Regions from separate parts of the Exiguobacterium sp. s161 genome, predicted to be linked through region 4. Evidence: predicted binding sites of a transcription regulator. Region 4 holds the regulator's gene; each other region holds the start of a gene.

What was found. The regulator LexA, encoded in region 4, represses DNA repair genes until DNA is damaged. The targets are predictions, from matches to a motif close to CGAACATATGTTCG.
Region 1: the regulator LexA is predicted to act here: its motif matches at 3,567-3,580, upstream of uvrB (excinuclease ABC subunit UvrB).
Region 2: the regulator LexA is predicted to act here: its motif matches at 4,348-4,361, upstream of KNQ14_RS14410 (NUMOD4 domain-containing protein).
Region 3: the regulator LexA is predicted to act here: its motif matches at 4,083-4,096, upstream of KNQ14_RS13760 (Y-family DNA polymerase).

What each region holds. Positions count from the first base shown of each region.
Region 1 is NZ_JACSNH010000001.1:412,116-417,294, reverse strand. It holds gene uvrA (excinuclease ABC subunit UvrA) at 1-1,545, opposite strand, end outside; gene uvrB (excinuclease ABC subunit UvrB) at 1,547-3,514, opposite strand; gene KNQ14_RS01910 (PDZ domain-containing protein) at 3,722-4,885, opposite strand; gene KNQ14_RS01905 (S41 family peptidase) at 4,908-5,179, opposite strand, start outside.
Region 2 is NZ_JACSNH010000007.1:284-5,462, reverse strand. It holds gene KNQ14_RS14440 (response regulator transcription factor) at 1-529, opposite strand, end outside; gene KNQ14_RS14435 (class I SAM-dependent methyltransferase) at 507-1,082, opposite strand; gene KNQ14_RS14430 (bifunctional transcriptional activator/DNA repair enzyme AdaA) at 1,245-2,288, shown strand; gene KNQ14_RS14425 (DNA alkylation repair protein) at 2,285-3,331, shown strand; gene KNQ14_RS14420 (GNAT family N-acetyltransferase) at 3,332-3,673, shown strand; gene KNQ14_RS14415 (AAA family ATPase) at 3,710-4,288, opposite strand; gene KNQ14_RS14410 (NUMOD4 domain-containing protein) at 4,421-4,948, shown strand; gene KNQ14_RS14405 (hypothetical protein) at 5,003-5,179, opposite strand, start outside.
Region 3 is NZ_JACSNH010000006.1:27,878-33,056, reverse strand. It holds gene KNQ14_RS13775 (heavy metal translocating P-type ATPase) at 1-1,509, shown strand, start outside; gene KNQ14_RS13770 (ZIP family metal transporter) at 1,561-2,373, opposite strand; gene KNQ14_RS13765 (YolD-like family protein) at 2,425-2,754, opposite strand; gene KNQ14_RS13760 (Y-family DNA polymerase) at 2,738-4,060, opposite strand; gene KNQ14_RS13755 (pentapeptide repeat-containing protein) at 4,236-4,874, shown strand; gene KNQ14_RS13750 (MBL fold metallo-hydrolase) at 4,942-5,179, opposite strand, start outside.
Region 4 is NZ_JACSNH010000002.1:280,175-285,353, forward strand. It holds gene KNQ14_RS08980 (YneB family resolvase-like protein) at 1-437, opposite strand, end outside; gene yneA (cell division suppressor protein YneA) at 483-770, opposite strand; gene lexA (transcriptional repressor LexA) at 982-1,596, shown strand; gene KNQ14_RS08995 (metal-binding protein) at 1,628-2,098, shown strand; gene KNQ14_RS09000 (MIP/aquaporin family protein) at 2,285-2,986, shown strand; gene glpK (glycerol kinase GlpK) at 3,030-4,532, shown strand; gene dhaM (dihydroxyacetone kinase phosphoryl donor subunit DhaM) at 5,002-5,179, opposite strand, start outside.

The sequences.
Region 1 (5,179 bases), on a different contig from region 4:
AACGTAGAGGACGCCCGTCAGACGCGAACCGATTTGTGTCGCAAGACGAATCCGTTGCGCTTCCCCACCGGACAACGTACCGGCTGCGCGTGAGATCGTCAGGTAATCGAGACCGACGTTCTCAAGGAACGACGCCCGTTCATGAATCTCACGGACGATCATCCGCGAAATCGTCTGATCCTTCTCACTTAATTTCTCCGGTAGTTCGTCGAAGAACATGACCGCTTGTTTAACAGACATCTTCGTCACTTCACCGATATGGTGATCGGATACTTTGACGGCGAGCGATTCCCGTTTCAAGCGATGTCCTTTACACGTCGGACACGCCTTCTTCGCCATGTAGCCTTCCATCTGTTCCCGGATATAATCAGACGACGTCTCCTTGAAGCGACGTTGTAAGTTATTGAGGACCCCTTCGAAGTAGAGGTTCGTATTTCGGACCATCCCGAAGTCATTCTCATAACGGAAGTGAATCTCTTCCTTCGTGTTTCCGTTCAAAATCGTTTCGCGATGTTCTTCTGACAATTGTTCGAACGGTGTATCCATATCGATCTTGAAGTGGTCACAAACCGCTTTAAGCAATTGTGGATAATACTGCGAGCTCGTCGGTTCCCACGCTACGATTGCCCCTTCGTTCAATGACTTATCAGGATGCGGCACGACGAGATCAACATCGACCTCAAGCTTCGTTCCGAGACCGTCACATGACGTACAAGCACCAAACGGTGAGTTGAACGAGAACATCCGTGGTTCGAGTTCGCCGATCGAGAAGCCACAGATCGGACAAGCATGATGTTCACTGAACAACAATTCGTTGCCGTCCATCGTATCGACGATGACCCGACCGTCTGCGAGGCGAAGGGCAGTCTCGAGTGAATCCGCAAGACGGGCTTCGACATCTGGTCGCACGACGACACGGTCGACGACGACTTCGATCGAGTGTTTCTTGTTTTTCTCAAGCGTGATCTCTTCGGCGAGATCCATCGTCTCTCCGTTGACACGAACGCGGACGAAGCCTTCCTTCTTCAAATCGTCGAGCACCTTGACGTGCGTCCCTTTACGTCCGGAAACGATTGGCGCGAGAATTTGCAGACGCGTCCGCTCCGGCAACTCCATCACTTGGTCGACCATCTGACTGATCGTCTGGCTCGAAATCTCGATTCCGTGATTTGGACAAATCGGTTTACCAATTCGTGCGTACAACAGACGCAAATAATCATAGATCTCTGTGACCGTTCCGACCGTCGAACGCGGGTTTTTACTTGTCGTCTTCTGGTCGATTGAAATTGCTGGACTCAGTCCCTCGATCGTATCGACATCCGGTTTATCCATCTGTCCGAGGAACTGACGGGCATAGGCAGATAAACTTTCGACATAACGCCGTTGTCCTTCCGCGTAAATCGTGTCGAAGGCAAGAGACGATTTCCCTGACCCGGACAAGCCCGTCAAGACGACGAGCTGATCGCGAGGAATTTCGACATCGATGTTTTGTAGATTATTGACGCGAGCGCCTTTGATGATAATCTGATTCTTCTTTTCTCCCAACTTAGGCACCTGCTTTCAATTCTAATATGAGATCGCGGAGCTCAGCAGCTCGTTCGAACTGCATGTCTTTCGCCGCTTGACGCATCTCTTGATCAAGCTGTTCAAGCAACGTTTCGCGCTCCGGTTTTTTGAGTTTGTTGAACTTCTCGAGTTTTTCGACGGTGTCGTCGCTCTCGATCGTCGTACTGATGACACCACGAACGTCTTTTTTGATCGTCTGCGGCGTGATGCCATGTTCTTCGTTGAACGCCATCTGGATTGCGCGACGGCGTTCCGTCTCATCGATTGCGCGTTGCATCGAATCGGTGACTTTATCAGCAAACAAGATGACGTGTCCTTCCGAGTTCCGCGCCGCCCGACCAATCGTTTGAATCAGCGAACGGTCCGAACGGAGGAAACCTTCCTTATCGGCATCAAGAATCGTCACGAGTGAGACTTCCGGAATATCGAGTCCTTCTCGTAATAAGTTGATCCCGACGAGGACATCGTATTTCCCCAGCCGCAAGTCACGGATGATTTCAATCCGTTCCAGCGTCTTGATCTCCGAGTGCATGTAGTTGACCTTGACGCCATTCTCTTTCAAGTAATCGGTCAAATCTTCTGCCATCTTCTTCGTCAGTGTCGTCACGAGAACACGTTCGTTCTTCGCGACCCGGTCACGGATGTTATCCATCAAGTAATCGATTTGTCCTGTGATCGGATGAATCTCGATCGTTGGATCAACGAGACCGGTCGGACGGATGATTTGCTCGACCATCTCTTTCGAATGTTCGAGTTCATATGGTCCTGGTGTCGCCGAGATATAGATCGCCTGACTGACTTTTTCCTCGAACTCCTCGAATCGTAACGGACGGTTGTCTTTTGCCGACGGAAGACGGAAGCCGTGATCGACGAGGACTTGTTTCCGCGCCTGGTCCCCGTTATACATCCCGCGAATTTGCGGCAGCGTGACGTGTGACTCATCGGCAACGAGTAAGAAGTCTTTCGGGAAGTAATCGAGCAACGTATACGGTGTTGCCCCTTCCGGCATCAAGTTCAAGTGACGCGAGTAGTTCTCGATTCCGGAGCAATAGCCCATCTCACGCATCATCTCAAGGTCGTAGTTCGTCCGTTGTTCGAGCCGTTGCGCTTCGAGCAACTGATTGTCTTCGCGCAACTTCGCAAGCTGGACCTCTAGTTCCTTCTCGATGTTCGCGATCGCCTTCTGCAGACGGGTATCCCCCGTCACGAAGTGGGACGCCGGGAAGATCGAGATGTGCTCACGGTCCGCGACGATCTCACCTGTCAGCGGATCCATATCACGAATCCGTTCGATCTCGTCACCGAAGAACTCGACCCGGACACACTGTTCATCGCGTGACGCCGGGAAGATTTCGACGACGTCTCCGCGGACGCGGAACCGTCCGCGCTGGAAGTCGATGTCGTTACGCTCATACTGGATGTCGATTAGACGACGGAGCATCTCGTTTCGCCCCATCTCATTGCCGACACGCAGTGACAAGACGTGGTTGTTGTACTCTTCCGGGTTACCGAGACCATAGATACACGAGACAGAAGCAACGATCAAGACGTCCTCCCGTTCGAACAGGGCGGACGTCGCCGAGTGACGTAGTTTATCAATCTCATCGTTGATCGAAGAGTCCTTCTCAATGAACGTATCCGTCGACGGTACATACGCTTCCGGTTGATAATAATCATAAAAACTAACGAAGTATTCGACCGCATTGTTCGGGAAGAATTCCTTGAACTCCGAGTAGAGTTGTCCCGCTAGTGTTTTGTTGTGGGCAAGGACGAGTGTCGGTTTCTTGATTTCCTTGATGACGTTCGAGACCGTGAACGTCTTCCCGGTACCGGTCGCCCCAAGCAACGTCTGATGTCGTTCGCCTTGTTTTAGCCCAGTCACCAATTTTTCGATTGCCGTCGGCTGATCACCGCCTGGCTCAAATGGTGAAACGAGTTCAAAATCCATCGTTTGCTTCCCCCTCATCACGTAAAAAATCTATTTTTATTGTACCACTTTACGAACAAACATTCGATTATGAAGTGCTCCTTTTAGGAAGTTACCCTTTTTTTCGAAAATGCAAAAGTTTCTTTTTACTTCGAGTGTTGATCCTCGATTTTTCTGCTCACAAAAAAAATCCCCGTCACGGCTGTTCCGTGACAGGGATGTACTAATTTAATGCAAAGACCGTACTTTAGTGCGACCATGGACCGGCTCGTTGACGAACAGGATACCAAGTTCATGATGATCTTGTTCATAGAAGGCACGTTGCGCAAACCGGATGTCACCGTTATGGTTCATGACTTCAAGACGCAGATACGGTTTGTGTTTTTGGATGGCTTCGTAGAACGATGCTTCCGAATCGACCTTCTCACCATTGACCTTATAGATCGCTTCACCCGGAATCAAGCCCATCTCGGCAGCTGGTTTATCAGGTAGCGTTCCAAGAATGACGGCACCACGCGTTCCATTGAGGAACAATGGTGTCTGTGCCCGGTTCAAGCGTTTGACCCGCTGATGCAATAGGATATGCAGAACGAGCAACAAAACGATCCCGTACAGCCATTCAGCTTGTCCGGTGACGTATGCAAGAACCGTCAATAGAATCGCGACGAGACTCGTGATCAAACGTCCTTGAACGAGCGGACGCATCAATTCTTTCGGCAACTTACCCGTAAAGAGGAAGCTGAAGCCGATCGGTAACCAAAGCACGATCGGAACGAGCTCTGGGAAGCTGTAACGTGGCCACCAAGCTTCAAGCACGTCGCCCGGAACAAAGACGAGCAAGGGCAATAGCCAAAGTTTATTCGCTGACAGCCCACCGATGAAGCGACCACGCTTCGAGACGACGAGTGACGGTGACAGGCGTCGCTTTCCGCGCCACCAGACGAGGAGACATTCCGCGACGAGCGTTAACGTCGCAAGCAATAAAATCATTTTCGGCTCAACCGCTCGAACCGGATCAAGACGTGAATCCATTAGGAACCAGCCGGCAAGTCCAAGCAAGACGATCGGCCAAAGCGGTACGTTCAAGCGGACAATCCCGACCAACAGCAAGACGCTTGAGAGTCCGAGTAACAACAGAGCGTATTGCGGTGTCAGCGTCAATCCGAGCCAGCCACTGGCGACGGATAAGACGAGACCAATTAGTAACCCGGGTAAAAGTGTTTCGAGGACATCGCTTCGTTTACCGTGTGTCCGGGAGCGGAACAATCCGCGTTCCCGTTTGACACGCCGGATGCCGATGACCCAACTGACAAGGAGTGCTAACCACAAGGTCGGACTGGCGATGAGACTAATCGCGGTCCAACCAATTTCATCGAGTAATTCCACGCGCATTCAGACCTCTTTCCATTCCTTATTATTGAGCAGCGACCTCGAGTGCTTTTTTCCGCTGGACGTCATTTTTGTCGTCCTCGAGTTTCTTCAGGAGACGTGTCTCCATCTCACCCGCTGTCTGCTGATCGATTTTTCCAGTGACGTCGAGTTTCGCATCCTTTTGCAAAGCTTCGACAGCTTGCTTCATCGTGTCACCGAAATACCCATCCTGTCCTTTTGGCTCGAAACCGATCGCTTCGAGGACGAGGTGAGCGTTTTCGACCGATTTACCGTAGTCACCAACTGCAAGTGACT
Region 2 (5,179 bases), on a different contig from region 4:
CAGCCGAGAAGACACGACGGGGGTGACTCAAAAAGAGCGCCAGGCAATCAAATTCACGGCGTGTCAGGGCGAGCGGTACATCGTATTTAAAGATGACGCGTTCGTCTTCTTTGAGTGTGAACGGACCGACCTGAATCGCTGAAGCAGTAGTCGGGACATGATACTGACTGACGCGGCGTAACAGCGCCTTGACGCGGGCGACGACTTCAAGCGGATTGAACGGTTTACCGATGTAATCGTCCGCCCCGAAGGTCAAACCTTGAATTTTATCCATGTCTTCGCGTTTCGCTGTCAGCATCAAGACGGGTAACGTGTGACCGGCAGCGCGCGCAGCTTGAACGGTCGAGAAGCCATTGCGAACGGGCATCATCACGTCGAGTAACATCGCATCAACTGGACGCGTTGCAAGAGTTGCTAACGCTTCCTCACCATTTTCGGCTTCGATGATCTCGTACCCTTCATTGGTTAAATAGAGTCGAAGCAATTGACGGATGTCGGCTTCATCGTCAACGATCAAGAGCGTGGGCATGTGTAGATTCCTCCTGTTGCACCCCCTCGAAAACATAAGCCGGGGGCAGATTGTAGAGCGTGTGCGAATAACTGTGTTCTTGAAAATAGTCCCGGAACATCTTGAACTGAAACCGGGTGTATTGAAAGGCGATGAAGTGACCGCCTGGTCGTAGTAACGTTTGGAACTGTGCCAATAAATCATGCCGTAACGCTGCCGGGAACGAGGCGAACGGGAGACCACTGACGATGACGTCGATCTGTCCGCTCCATGAATCGGATAATCCTTGAACGTCACCAATGAAGAGGGTGACATTCGTTTCCTGAGCCAGCAACTGCTCGAGTGCCGGGCGGAACGTTTCGCTCCGTTCACAAATCAAGAGATGTGTCTCCGGTGAACGAGCGGCCAGTAAAGCTTTTGTGATTGCCCCGTCACCTGCTCCGACTTCAAGAATCTGACGCGGACGATCGGCGACGGCGCGTCGTGCCATCATCTCAGCCAGGCGTGGACTGCTCGGTGCGACGGCTCCGACACGGAGTGGTGCGTGAAGTGCTTCTTTTAAGAAATCAAACATGAAAACCCTACTTTCCGTTGAGTATATCATGTAGTATGCACGTCGTCCCTTTCGAAAACAGGACGATGTTTCTTAAGTGAATCTTAAACATATCAATGCCTGATTTTCGGCGACATGATGACCGGACAAGCCGGTATACTAAGGACAAAGGAGGGGAAGGCGATGGAACATCACACGTATTATGAAGCGCTCGTTCGCCGGGACGCGACGTACGAAGGGACGTTTTTCGTCGGCGTCAAGACGACCGGCATCTTTTGCCGTCCGACGTGTCCGGCACGAAAACCGAAAGCGGAGAACTGTGAGTTTTTTGAGACGGCGCAAGAGGCATTACTTGCCTCTTATCGACCGTGCCGTCGTTGTCATCCGCTTGCTTATCCCGGAGATCATGGTACGATTCAACGCTTGATCGAAGCGGTCGAGGCAGAACCAGACAAACGATTCAAGGAAGCCGATTTCCGAGCACTTGGTCTCGACGAATCAACGGCACGCCGTCAGTTCAAGAAGCGTTTCGGGATGACGTTCGTCGCGTATGCTCGGGCACGACGGATGGGGCTTGCGATGAAGGAGATCCGGACCGGTAAGCCGATCATCGAAGGACAGTTAGCTGGAGGTTATGAATCGAGTAGTGGTTTTCGTGAGGCATCGGCACGGATTCTCGGACAAGCACCATCGCGCTTTGACGGGCAGGTCTTACGCGCGAAATGGCTTGATACACCACTCGGTTCGATGCTGGCGATTGCCGACGATCAACTCTTACATCTGCTCGAGTTCGTCGACCGACGTGGACTGGAGCGGGAAATCGAACAATTACGTTTAAAAGCACGCGCTGTCATCGTTCCCGGGGAATCACCGGTCTTTGGACAGATCGAAGCGGAGCTCCGTCGTTACTTCAAAGGAGAGCCGGTATCGTTTCAGACGCCACTGATGCGGTACGGAACACCATTTCAACGCCGCGTCTGGGAAGAACTCGAACGGATTCCGAGTGGGGAGACGATCTCGTACCAAGAACTGGCGATCCGGATCGGTCAGCCGACCGCTGTTCGTGCCGTCGCACGGGCAAACGGAGCGAACCAACTGGCAATCGTCATTCCGTGCCATCGGGTCATTCGGACGAATGGGGATTTAGGTGGATACGCGGGTGGACTCGCACGCAAGGAAACATTGCTCAAACTGGAGCGCACACAGAGGGGACTGGATGAAGGATGAGTTTGATTAAAGATGTGTTTTCACCGAGTTGGCTCGACCGTTTAGGAGCAGCGGTCGACGTACCAGATTTTCGAATACGGGTCGAACAGGGGGACTGGGAAGAACTCGCGTTTAAACAACGTGTCCGTCGTGTGGCTGAGACACTAGAGACGATTTTGTCACCGTTTCCGGACTCGGTGCCGGAGCTAGAGCGGCTTGCACCGCAGTTTACCGGTCTACCGGGAATTGTTTTTCCAGAGTATGTCGAACGGACGGCAACACTCGCCGACTGGACGCTTGCGTTAGCGACACTCGCCAAGTTGACGCCGCATTCGACGTCAGAGTTCGCCGTTCGCCGTTTTCTACTTGCTGATCAAGAACGTTATCTGGAGCAGGCACTCCAATGGACAAGATCAGACGATGAACACGTCCGTCGTTTAGCGTCCGAAGGGACACGACCGCGTTTACCATGGGGACAAGCGATCCCGCGTCTGATTGCTGATCCGCGTCCGGCATTACCGATTCTTGACGCCTTACTACAGGATCCGTCCCTCTACGTCCGAAAAAGTGTCGCCAATCATTTGAATGATATTTCAAAGACACATCCGGAATACTTGATCGAGCGAATCGAACGTCACTTAGGAACAGATCCGAACACGGACTGGATTTTACGCCATGCTTCGCGGACGTTACTGAAGCGCGGAAATCCAGAAGTGTTACAGTTGTTCGGACACGTCACACAAGGTGAGGTAGAGGTGACGGATTTAGTCGTCTCACCGGTGACGATTGGTCAAGAGCTACAGTTTTCGTTTCAAGTGCATAGTTCCGTTGAACAACGTCTGCGTCTTGAATATGCAATCGATTATGTCAAACAACGCGGAACAAGTCGAAAAGTGTTTCAACTGCGGGAGCGAGCAGTCAAAGGTGTCTTACAAGTCGAACGACGCCAATCGTTTCGGAACATGACGACGCGTGTCCATTATCCCGGGACACATACATTAATGATTTTGATTAACGGAGAGACTTATGCGACAGCAACGTTTGAGGTCGAGGAGGAGAGCTGAATGCAGGGACGACATCCGGATTTTACGACGTCACGACTGTTTGTCGAAGCAACGGATGACGAATCGGGTTGTAAGTGGACACTGCATGCGTTACGTGAGAAAACGATCGTCGGGACGATTACCTTCACATGGAATGGATCGACCGGAAACTTACGTTACACGACGACGGATGAGGACGATCAGCGCGGGTACATCAGGGAAGCATTGACATCGATTCTATCGTATCTCGCGCGGACGTTATTACTGACGCGTATCTACGGCGAGGCAGGCAGTGAGACGGTCTGGCGTCGAAACGGATTTCAGTTGCAAGCGAATCGATATGCACGCGAACTCCATCACTAAAGCCCCGCCTGCTTGAGCAGGACGGGGCTTTAGTGATTAGACCGTTGTTTTGGACCAGTTGAAATGATCGCAAATCGCTTCAGCACTTTCACGTGCACTTAGTTGTTCCGTATCAAGGAAGACATAGTTGACGTCCGGTAGTTCGCCTGGCAGCGAGCGTGTCCGATATCCGTCTGCCGTCTCGCGTAAGTCCTGTTCAGAAGCAGCGAGATCGCGCTTCGTTACTTTATGCGTCAATCGGTTTTCCGTCGTGTTCCGATGCAGGCGTGTTGCGACCGGCGCATCCAGTTCCACGATATAGACGTCAGCACCTGCTTGTTCGAATAATTCGACTGTCTCTTCGATGAACTCAAGACCGCCGCCTTCGACGCCGAATAGACAGAGAAATGTAAACAGGACACCTTCAAGCGAACTGTTCGCCATTTCCTTGAACATTTCGCGGCGGATCGTATCCTTTAAGCGATGGTGTGCGGGTTCTGAGAAATCAAAATAAGGCAATAACAGGTCGATCGTCTGGTGATTATGGAAGACTTTCATCTCTGTCAACCGTTCGATTTCCTGACCGATCGTCATCTTTCCGACCGCTTGCGGACCAAGTAACAAGACAAATTTCATGGACGAACCTCATTTCCTTTTTCTGCTAAGAATAGCACATTCCGACGAGTGACATCACTAGAACGTTTGTTCGTAATTTGATATAATTCAAGTATGAAGTCCCGTCGTGTCCTTGTCTGAAGGAGGACAATCATGCAAGAACAATGGAAAGCCGTCATCGGCTATGTAGGTATATATGAAGTCTCATCGCTAGGTCGCGTAAGATCGCTCGACCGAACGATCGTGACGTGTCGCGGTGTCCAGCAACGCCGAAAAGGTGTCTTGCTCCGTCCACGGCTCAATCGGGAAGGATACCGCAAAGTCACGCTCTATCAAAGTGGTCGAGGAGAGCGGATGCAAGTCGGATTGCTTGTCGCAAAAGCCTTTCTGGCGACAGACGTCACAGAAGCGCAACTCGTCCGGCGCAATGGTAAACGGGCTGACGATCAGTTGTCGAACTTAGAAATTCTGCCTTCAATCGATCAGCAGTATAACGAACTACTTGGTGAGTTTGATCTCTTGTTAAATCAATATGTGACGCTATCACCGTTTCAGATTCGAACGATTCGCGTGCAGTACGAAAAAGGGAAAACAATTCGTCAATTGGCAGAGCAGTATCAGGTGACGGAGAACCGGATTCGCAACATTATCGATAAGAAGGAAGCACGTTATATCGGCTGAGCCCAGAATAAAGGAGCGTTTACCAGAGATGGTAGGCGCTCCTTTGATTTAAGACTATTGTTCGCCGGCACGAACGGTCTGTTGCAACGAACTGATGCGCGACTCGAGTACCACACTATGTGTCTTCAGTTCCGACTGCTGGGTGACGTGGTGTTGCATCTGTTCCCCGAGCACCTGGCTGTAGGATGAGAGCTCCAACATCAACTGTTGAACCGACTGTAGATGTTCTTG
Region 3 (5,179 bases), on a different contig from region 4:
TCAGCATTGATGGATATTAGACCAGAGCAAGCCGTGCTTGAGGATGGGCGACGTGTGCGTCCGGAAGATGTCATTCCAGGACAGCGAATCATCGTCCGTGCTGGGGAACGGATTCCACTTGATGGAACGATCAAGCAAGGTACTGCCTTTCTGGATACGGCAGCATTGACAGGAGAATCGGTTCCTCGGCGTGTACATGAAACGGATCATGTGCTAGCCGGTACGATCAGCACGGGCGGACAGTTAGTGATTGAAGTAGATCGGTCGTATACGGACTCGGCGGTCGCGAAAATCATTTCACTGGTAGAACAAGCCTCTCGTCATAAAGCACCGACGGAAAAGTTCATCACACGATTTGCGCGAGTTTATACGCCGGCTGTTGTCGTGATTGCGCTAATTTTAGCGGTTCTGCCGCCTCTCTTACTGAATGCTTCCTTTAGCGAGTGGACGTACCGGGCGCTTGTCTTTCTCGTCATCAGTTGTCCTTGTGCGCTCATGCTCTCCATCCCGCTCGGCTTTTTTAGTGGAATCGGTGCTGCTTCAAAGCGAGGCATACTCGTCAAAGGCGGAAATCATCTAGAATCGTTGCAACGAATCGATACCCTCGTCTTGGATAAAACAGGTACGTTGACGAAAGGGAATTTTGAAGTCGTCGCTATTCAAGCACATACGATGACGAAACAAGAGTTACTACAAGTAGCAGCTCGGGTGGAACGGCAATCGAATCATCCGATCGCGACTTCGATCGTCCGGGCGGTTGATGGCTTACCATCTAAAGATGGTGGCATTCACTTATCAGAAATAGCAGGGAAAGGCGTCAGTGGGGAGTACGATGGTCGACTGCTGCGTGCAGGAAATGCCGAGTGGTTAAAGGAACTGGGCTTTACACCTGATAAAGAAACCGAAATCGGTACCTATGTTCACATTACTCAGGACCAAGACTATCTGGGATGGATTCGAATTGCAGATCAACTGAAGACGACGACGATGGAAGCGATCATCCAATTGAAAAAGCGAGGCATCCGTCGAATCGTCATGTTGACAGGCGATCGGAAACAGACGGCAGAAGCAATCGGAAAACAGTTGGATCTCGATCACGTCATTGCGAACTTGTTGCCGCATCAAAAAGTCGAAGCGCTGGAAGAACTGATGAAGACAGCAAAAGGAAAAACAGCGTTCGTAGGGGATGGAATCAACGATGCCCCTGTCCTGACACGGGCGGATGTCGGAATCGCCATGGGCGGAATCGGGAGTGATGTGGCGATTGAAGCAGCGGATGTCGTTTTGATGACCGATGAGCCGAAACAGCTTGCCGATGCGATGGATGTTGCCAGAACGACGCGAAAGATCGTCTATCAAAACATCTATTTTGCCCTTGGAATCAAAGCAATCTTTTTGTTACTTGGAGCCTTTGGAATCGCAACGATGTGGGAAGCCGTCTTTGCTGATGTCGGTGTGACAATGTTAGCGGTCCTGAATGCGATGCGTCTATTAAAGATACGTGCATGAACAAATATGCGATCATTTCCTCTTTTGAGGAGATGATCGCATATTTTTAGATCACCCGAGTGCGACATCGAGAATCATCATGACCGTAAACCCGACCATCAGACCAAGCGTTGCTAAATCGGATCCGTTCTCTGCTTGTGATTCCGGAATCAATTCTTCGACGACGACGAAAATCATCGCTCCGGCAGCAAACGATAACGCATACGGTAGAAGCGGTTGAACGAAGAAGACCGCGGCTGCTCCGACCATCGCGGCAATCGGTTCGACGATTGCTGACAATTGACCGTAATGGAAGGCGCGCCGGCGCGACATTCCTTCACCGCGTAGTGGAATCGATAGGGCAGCCCCCTCCGGCATGTTTTGTATCCCAATACCGAGTGCGAGCGTCAAGGCACCGGCGACGGTCGCACCGTCCATGTTCAAGGCAGCGGCACCAAAAGCGACACCAATCGCAAGTCCTTCGGGAATATTATGCAACGTGATCGCAAGAAATAATAACGTCGTTTTCTTGAGTCCTGTCGAAGGACCTTCAGCCGTCTCGAGTGGTGCAGATAAGTGCAAATGCGGTGTGACGAAGTCAAGCAAACGGACGAAAAATCCACCAGCGAGAAAACCGATGGCGGCAGGAATCCAAGCGATTCCTCCATCCTGCTCCGTGAACTCGATCGCAGGAGCAAGCAGCGACCAAAACGACGCGGCAATCATGACGCCGGCGGCAAAACCGAGCATCATGTTCATGACGCGTTTTTCAATCGTCGTAAAGACGAAGACGAGTGCCGCACCAAGTGCGGTTAACCCCCACGTCATCATTCCGGCAAGCAATGCTTGCACGACGACGGGGAGGGAAGTAAACCAATCCAACATGACTATTCCTTCTTTCCGGGGACGATTTAAAGCATCCATCTGTATGAGAGCTTACCCGTTTTCGATCCGGACGATTCGTGTGAAGGGAATTTCAATGACTTCACGTCCGCGCAGAAAGAGAACGGAACGTTCGGGTTCTAGTCGTTCGACGAAACCGACGACCGTCACGTAGCTACTTTCCTTATAATACGTGATTTCAAGTTCGTTTCCTTCTATTAAAGCTTCTTGAAGCAGAAAGTGCCATGATTCTTGCAACTGTTCATCAATTTCAGGCAAGTCGAGCTGATGCATCTGGACATAATATTCCCGCAACAGTTGCAAATGTTCCGGCATGAGAAAAGGAATCCATTTTAAATTTCCTCGATCACGATACGCTGTCATGAAGATCACCTCCCGGATGACCGCCGACGAAACGAAGACGACGTTTGGCGACACTCGTATCAAGAAACGAGACAGCGAGGCGAATCGTTCCTTTTCCGTAGCGGAGGTTGACGACATCCATTGCTTTTAATAACCGTCGTCGTTTCCAGAGCCGCGCATTATCCTCGAACAAAGACAACTGTAAGGTGCCTTGATCGGCAGTCAAATGCCCCACTGCGACGGATAAAAAACGAACAGGTTCTCCGTCGAGCCAATTCGGTTCGAATAATTGTAAGACGTGACGCAGAATGATTCGTTCATCGGATGTCGGATAAGGCAACCGCACTTGACGGGAGAAACCACTTCGGACGACGTTTCGAGAATAGCGGACGCCGATGTGAACGGTCCAGCCGACTTGATTCGAAAAGCGACAACGTGCGGCAACATCCTGCACGAGTTCATTGAGCACATTCCGAATGCGTTCGAACTGATAATAGTCCTGCATTAAGGTCACACCGTGTCCGATCGTCCGTTGAGGGGCTTTCTCGAACAGATGACGAGGCGCAAGAAGTGTCGGTGACGCGTCAAGACCCCAAGCGTGGTGCCATAGTTCGGCACCGATGACACCGAATCGTTCGTGCAACTCTTCGACAGGGCGCATTGCAAGATCACCGATTGTTTCAATCCCCATCATCTGCAGATGTTGTTCCATACGGTGTCCGACCCCCCACATCTTCCGAATCGGAAAATCATGAAGACGTCGTGCGACGTCGGCATATCCACATCGCGCGATGCCTTCTTTTTTCCCGATTAAATCAAGGGTCAGTTTCGCGATGACGTTATTTGGACCAATCCCGATCCGGACGTGGATGCCGGTCTGTTTCAGGATCGCTTCTTTAATTTTGAGGGCAGCTTGCAGGTCGGAACCAAATAGGCGATCGGTTCCGGTCATGTCAATGAAGCTTTCGTCAATCGAATAGACGCGGATCGCTTCAGGTGGGGCGAATTGGTGCAGGACATCAAGGACACGTATTGACGTCTTCATATAAGCGAGCATGCGTGGTTCGACAAGTTGAATCGTGCGACGAACAGCGTATGGCAATTGCTCGATTTCATATAGTCGACCGGCTGTCTTGATTCCTAGTGCTTTTAAGGCAGGGGTGGCAGCGAGAATGACGGATCCGCTTCGTTTTAAATCGGAGACGACCGCTAAGCGTGTCGTCAAGGGAGGGAGATTGCGATACTGGCATTCACAACTGGCGTAGAAGGACACACTGTCGACACAAAAAATACGTTTATCTTGTGGTAAAACGACGGAAGAAAACATTTGAATCACTCCTTTACATAAAAGAACGTATGTTCTTATTTTGATTTTCTTTGACTATAGCATGGTCTCAAAGTGTCTCAAAATAAAAACTGTTGAAAAAAGGGGAATTTGAACGATTTTCCCTCATATAAAAGGAGTTTGATATACTAAGGGAGAGAAAAAGGGGGAACCTTCATTGAAAGAGACCATTATCCGTTTACCAGAATTACCGAAAACGCTTCAACCAGAGACGTTCGATCAAGTCGAAATCGATGACCTGTATCTAAAAGGGGCGCGTTATGAGAAAGAGTCGATGCCGAGTGAACTGACAGAACGCATCGATGCCTATCAAGTGTGTTTTCAAAATGTCTCGTTCGCGAATCTCACCTTTGACCGTGGTTCGTTCGAAGATATCCGTTTTGAGCAATGTGACTTAACGGGATGTCACTTCCAAGAAACTCGTTTTCACCGCGTGTCCTTCGTCGGATGCCGGATGACGGGTGTTCAGTTCGAAGATTGTACGCTGGACCATGTGACGATTCAGGAAGGACTTGCGGATTACGCACAGTTCATTCGCAGTACGGTCCGTCACCAACACTGGAGCGAAACGACGATGAAAGAAGCACAGTTCTTCGAAGTGAAACCGACCCAGTGGAAACTCGAAGCGGTCCGGCTTACGGATAGTCAATGGATTGAAACGCCGTTAAAAGGTCTCGACCTCCGGCAGACGGAGCTCTCTGGTATTACGATCGATCCGCGATTTTTACCAGGTGCTGTCATTACGGAAGAGCAAGCAGTCGCCTTTGCTCGTTTGTTAGGTCTCGTCATCCCATAACAAAAAGAAGTCCTTGTTTCGATGGATATTCGAAACAAGGACTTCTTTTTAATGAAAGTTACTGTTCTTAAAATGACATCGTTTCGCCATCCTCCGGAATCAGGAAATGGGCAGAGAGATGGAAAGCAGTTAAAAAGTCAGCAATCATATCACGTCGCAAGAGACAGTGGTTGACGGACTCGAGGTGCGAGACGATGATCGTCGCTTCCGCCGCCGCTTCGTGTACGGCAAGGAGATCACGCTGTGACATCGTGATCGGCTCTCCGGTCAAGAACTGAGCGGCACCACTGTTGACGACGATGATA
Region 4 (5,179 bases):
TGTTCAACAGCTCGCCGCATGCCGCGCGCGATTTTTGCGTTATGCAGTTTCCGTTGATATTCTTCCACGAGTGAGACGATCTCAAGGACCATTGCTTCTGCATCTGCAAGCTGGTATTCTCCATCGGAATCAAGCGTCATCAACCGAACACCGTGCTTCTTAAACGTGTGCAAAATAGCGATTTTCGCATTCCCACGACCAATCCGTGTATCATCCGTCACGAGGACCGCATCTACCGCGTCACGTGTCACATGATCAAGAACCGTCAGCATCCCTTCCCGATCGACGTCATAGCCACTCTCTTTTTCAGAGACGACGTCCACGACATCAAAACCCTTTTGAGACGCGACCTTCGAAAGTTCCATCCGTTGGCGTTCAATCGAACTATCTTGTGCTTCTTTTTCGGTCGACACCCGACAATAAATCACGACCTTCATCGTACCTCACATCCCTGTTCGTTCTTTCACAACTTTTCCATTTTGTCATTGTTGTGCGATTGGTACAACGATTTTGCTTTTTGAGATGACGTGTTTTGTTTCAACATCATTATTTTTAATCAACCAGTTGACGTACTCTTCATCTGACATCGAACCATCATTATAGACTTCAGCGATTTGTTCGACTGTAGCGTTCTCATCGACCGTAACGGAAGCTGTCATCAGTTGCGCCACTTTTTCATCCGGGCGTGGTGTGAGTAAAAAGATCACGAAGGCAATACTTAATGCATAGAAGAGAATTGAAAAAGCATGAGTACGAATCGTATGAATCATCATGAATCCCTCCAAATATGAAATGAATGAGTTAGAATAAATGTTCGCGGAACAATTGTTCGCATAACTCATAATAAACATAGAACCCGTGTTCGGTCAACACAAAATGTCGAACAATTGTTTGTACGCTCATTTGTTCTATGTTATAGTGAATCTAGAAACATATATTCTTACATTTCAAACTTCAATCCAGAAAGAGGTGGCAATTCGTATGCGGAAAATGTCTAAGCGCCAACAAGAGATTCTCGACTACATCGTCTCTGAAGTGAAACTGAAGGGGTATCCACCATCAGTTCGTGAAATCGGAGAAGCAGTCGGACTCGCGTCTAGCTCGACGGTACACGGTCATTTGGATCGACTCGAGAAACGGGGAATGATTCGCCGTGACCCGACGAAACCACGTGCGATTGAGATATTGCTTGATAAGCCTGAAGAAATCACGGAAGCCATCGTCCATGTTCCCGTCATCGGGAAAGTCACAGCGGGTCTTCCGATTACAGCGATTGAAAACATCGAAGAACAGTTCCCGCTCCCTGCACATTATGTAGGAAATGAGACGGTCTTCATGTTGACGATCGATGGTGAATCGATGATTAACGCAGGTATTCTTGACGGCGATCGTGTCATCGTGCGCCAGCAAAACACAGCAGAAAACGGAGAAATCGTCGTAGCTATGACCGAAGATAGCGAAGCGACGGTGAAACGGTTCTTCTTAGAAGATCAACAGGTACGTCTACAACCAGAAAATGACTCGATGGATCCGATGTATTTCGATAATGTCTCCATTCTTGGTAAGGTAATCGGCGTGTATCGGACGATTCATTGACGGAGGGACCAGTTACGACTGGTCTTTTTTCATGCCTTCAGGAAATGTACATGATACCGTCAATACCGTCGCACTGACGGGTTACGTTGCGTATTCGGTCGCAACGCAACAAACCGATTGGTTACCAACCGCCATCGGTATCGCTGTCGGTACGCTTTGGTTGTCACCCGACCTCGATTTAAAGTCAGAACCGTATTATCGCTTTGGACCATTTCGAGTCCTTTGGATGCCGTACGTCAAAATCATGCCCCACCGCTCGATCTGGTCGCATGGACTGATCATCGGAGATATCATCCGGCTTCTTTATAGTGCTGCGATTCTGATTCCCCTACTATTTTTAAGTCTATATTTTCAGGTTCTTGATTCTGCTACGATTGATTCGTGGTTCGCTTCCCTGCCTGCATTCGTCGTCGGTATCATGGTGGCGAGTACGATTCATATCCTACTAGATTATTCCAGCAGTTGGTTTCGACCTAAAAAAAGAAAAAAACGTCGTCGGTAACACCTCTTTTGCTTGTTCGCAGGCAGGAAGAGGTGTTTTCTTATCCACTTTTTCGTATCTTTAAACATCAAAATAAAAAATTTCCATTCCTATATTTCAATTATATGTATTGAAAACGTTCTCAATTCGGAGTAATTTAAAGTAGAAAGGCCATTATCTGCTTTAATCCAAAGGGAGGTTTTTTGCATGAATAACTTTGTACTAGAAATGATCGGTACGATGATTCTCATCCTGCTCGGGGATGGGGTCGTCGCCGGTGTCGTCTTGAAAAAGACGAAATCGGAAAACAGCGGATGGATCGTCATCACATTCGCTTGGGGTCTTGCCGTCATGACAGCAGCATTCGTCGCTGCTGAAAGTGGAGCACACTTGAACCCCGCATTGACAATCGCACTTGCTTTGAACTCTGACCTACCGTGGGCAGACGTTCCGATCTACATTGCCGGACAACTTGTCGGAGCTTTCATCGGCGCCATTCTCGTTTGGCTTCATTACATGAAACATTTTGAAGCGACTGATGATCAAGCTGCAAAACTCGGTGTGTTCGCAACAGGTCCAGCGATTCGTCATACGCCGTCGAACTTGATTTCTGAGATCATCGGGACATTTGTTCTCGTCTTCGGTATCTTGGCACTTGGTTTAACAACGTTCGGAGATGGCTTAAAACCACTCATCGTCGGTTTACTCGTCGTCGTCATCGGTCTCTCGCTCGGTGGTACAACAGGGTATGCCATCAATCCGGCTCGTGACCTTGGACCGCGTATCGCGCACGCTATCCTACCGATTCCGAATAAAGGTTCATCTGACTGGGGCTATTCATGGATTCCTGTCGTCGGTCCGATCATCGGTGGAGCGCTTGCCGTGTTCATCTATCAATTGATCTACTAAGATCACGTCTCACTAACACATACCGCTCAAGGGGGATTTCGAAATGGAAAACAAGTATATCCTAGCACTCGACCAAGGTACGACAAGCTCACGTGCGATCATCTTCGATCACGATGGGAAAATCGTCAACTCGGCACAACGGGAATTCAAGCAGTACTTCCCACAACCAGGCTGGGTCGAGCATGATGCAAACGAAATCTGGGGTTCGATTCTTGCTGTCATGGCCGAAGCACTCGGAACAGCAGATATCAAACCTGAGCAAATCGCCGGAATCGGCATCACGAACCAACGTGAAACGACTGTCGTCTGGAACAAGGAAACAGGCAAACCCGTTTATCACGCGCTCGTTTGGCAATCACGTCAAACATCTGGTATCTGTGACGATTTAAAAGAACAAGGTTTGAACCAGAAGTTCCGCGATAAAACAGGACTTCTGATTGATGCCTACTTCTCTGGAACGAAAGTCAAATGGATCCTCGATAATGTCGAAGGTGCGCGTGAGCAAGCAGAGAACGGTGAATTGCTCTTCGGTACGATCGATACGTGGCTCGTTTGGAAACTGTCTGGTGGAAAAACGCACATCACGGACTACACGAACGCTTCACGAACATTGATGTATAACATCTACGAACAAAAATGGGATGAAGAGTTACTCGATATCCTCGGTGTTCCTGCTTCGATGTTGCCAGAAGTTCGTCAGTCGAGTGAAGTCTACGACAAAACGGTACCGTATCACTTCTTCGGTTACGAAGTGCCAATCGCTGGTATTGCGGGTGACCAACAAGCAGCACTCTTCGGTCAAACGTGCTTCGAAGCGGGTGAAGGGAAAAACACATACGGAACAGGTTGCTTCATGCTCATGAACACAGGCGAGAAAGCCGTTTCTTCTGATCATGGACTCTTGACGACGATCGCTTGGGGCGTCGATGGAAAAGTGGAATATGCGCTGGAAGGTTCTATCTTCGTCGCTGGTTCTGCGATCCAGTGGCTCCGTGATGGACTCCGGATGCTGAAAAATGCGAAAGATTCAGAAGGTTACGCAACGAAAGTCGACTCAACAGACGGTGTTTATGTCGTTCCTGCCTTCGTTGGTCTTGGTGCGCCATACTGGGATTCAGATGTACGCGGGGCAATCTTCGGATTAACACGCGGAACAGATAAGGAACACTTCGTTCGTGCAACGCTTGAATCACTCGCTTATCAAACACGCGATGTGTTGACAGCGATGGAACAAGATTCTGGTATCGAACTGAAGACACTTCGTGTCGACGGTGGTGCAGTAGCGAACAACTTCTTGATGCAGTTCCAATCGGACATCCTCGGCGTTCCTGTCGATCGTCCAGAAATTAACGAAACGACAGCACTCGGTGCAGCCTACCTTGCTGGATTAGCTGTTGGTTACTGGAAAGATAAAGCGGAAATCAAACAACAATGGAAGCTAGATCACCAGTTCAAACCAGAGATGAAAGAAGACGATCGTGAGCAACGCTATGCTGGATGGCAAAAAGCAGTTGAAGCGACAATGGTCTTCAAACCATCAAAATAAAACAATTGACCCGGTTCTTTTTGCAGAGGGACCGGGTTTTTGATATCCAATAATACAAAAAACCATTCTTCGCTTTATTGCAAAGAGAGCTCAGACTGTAGACAAAAGGGCTGACTCCAAAAAATGATGCGTTTTTTCACGCCCTTTCCTCAGGCGAGACACCAGCCAGTTTTCCTGCTTCATTCAAGCAGGAAAGCGGGTCTTATTTGTCTCTGACAGCGTAAATATGCGCTTGTTCCTGTAGGAGTGGCGTGTGACGCATCTTTTTTTATACTCGGAAGAAAGATTAGAGAAGCGTTTTGTTCACTCGACATCGCTTCCTAGGGAAAAGCAAGCAAGAGCGACCCTGCAGCGAAGCGAAGCGGCGCGATGCTTGTCCCAGGAAAACGATTCGAAGCGAACAAAAAAGCGCAATCCTTCTCGTTAGAGAACAATTGCACTTTGTCTTCAGTATCGAGGGCTTCACCAATTATTTACCGAACTCTTTTTTCAATCCGTCTTCAATCTCATCAACAGATTTCGACTGTCCGCTAAGAACAGCCGCTAAAAACGCGCCTTCGACGAGTGGTGCGTCGATAAACCGAACCGTCCGTTCGCCACTATATAGTTCAAGGGCCAGTTCCGTATTCATCGTCGCAGAGCCGATA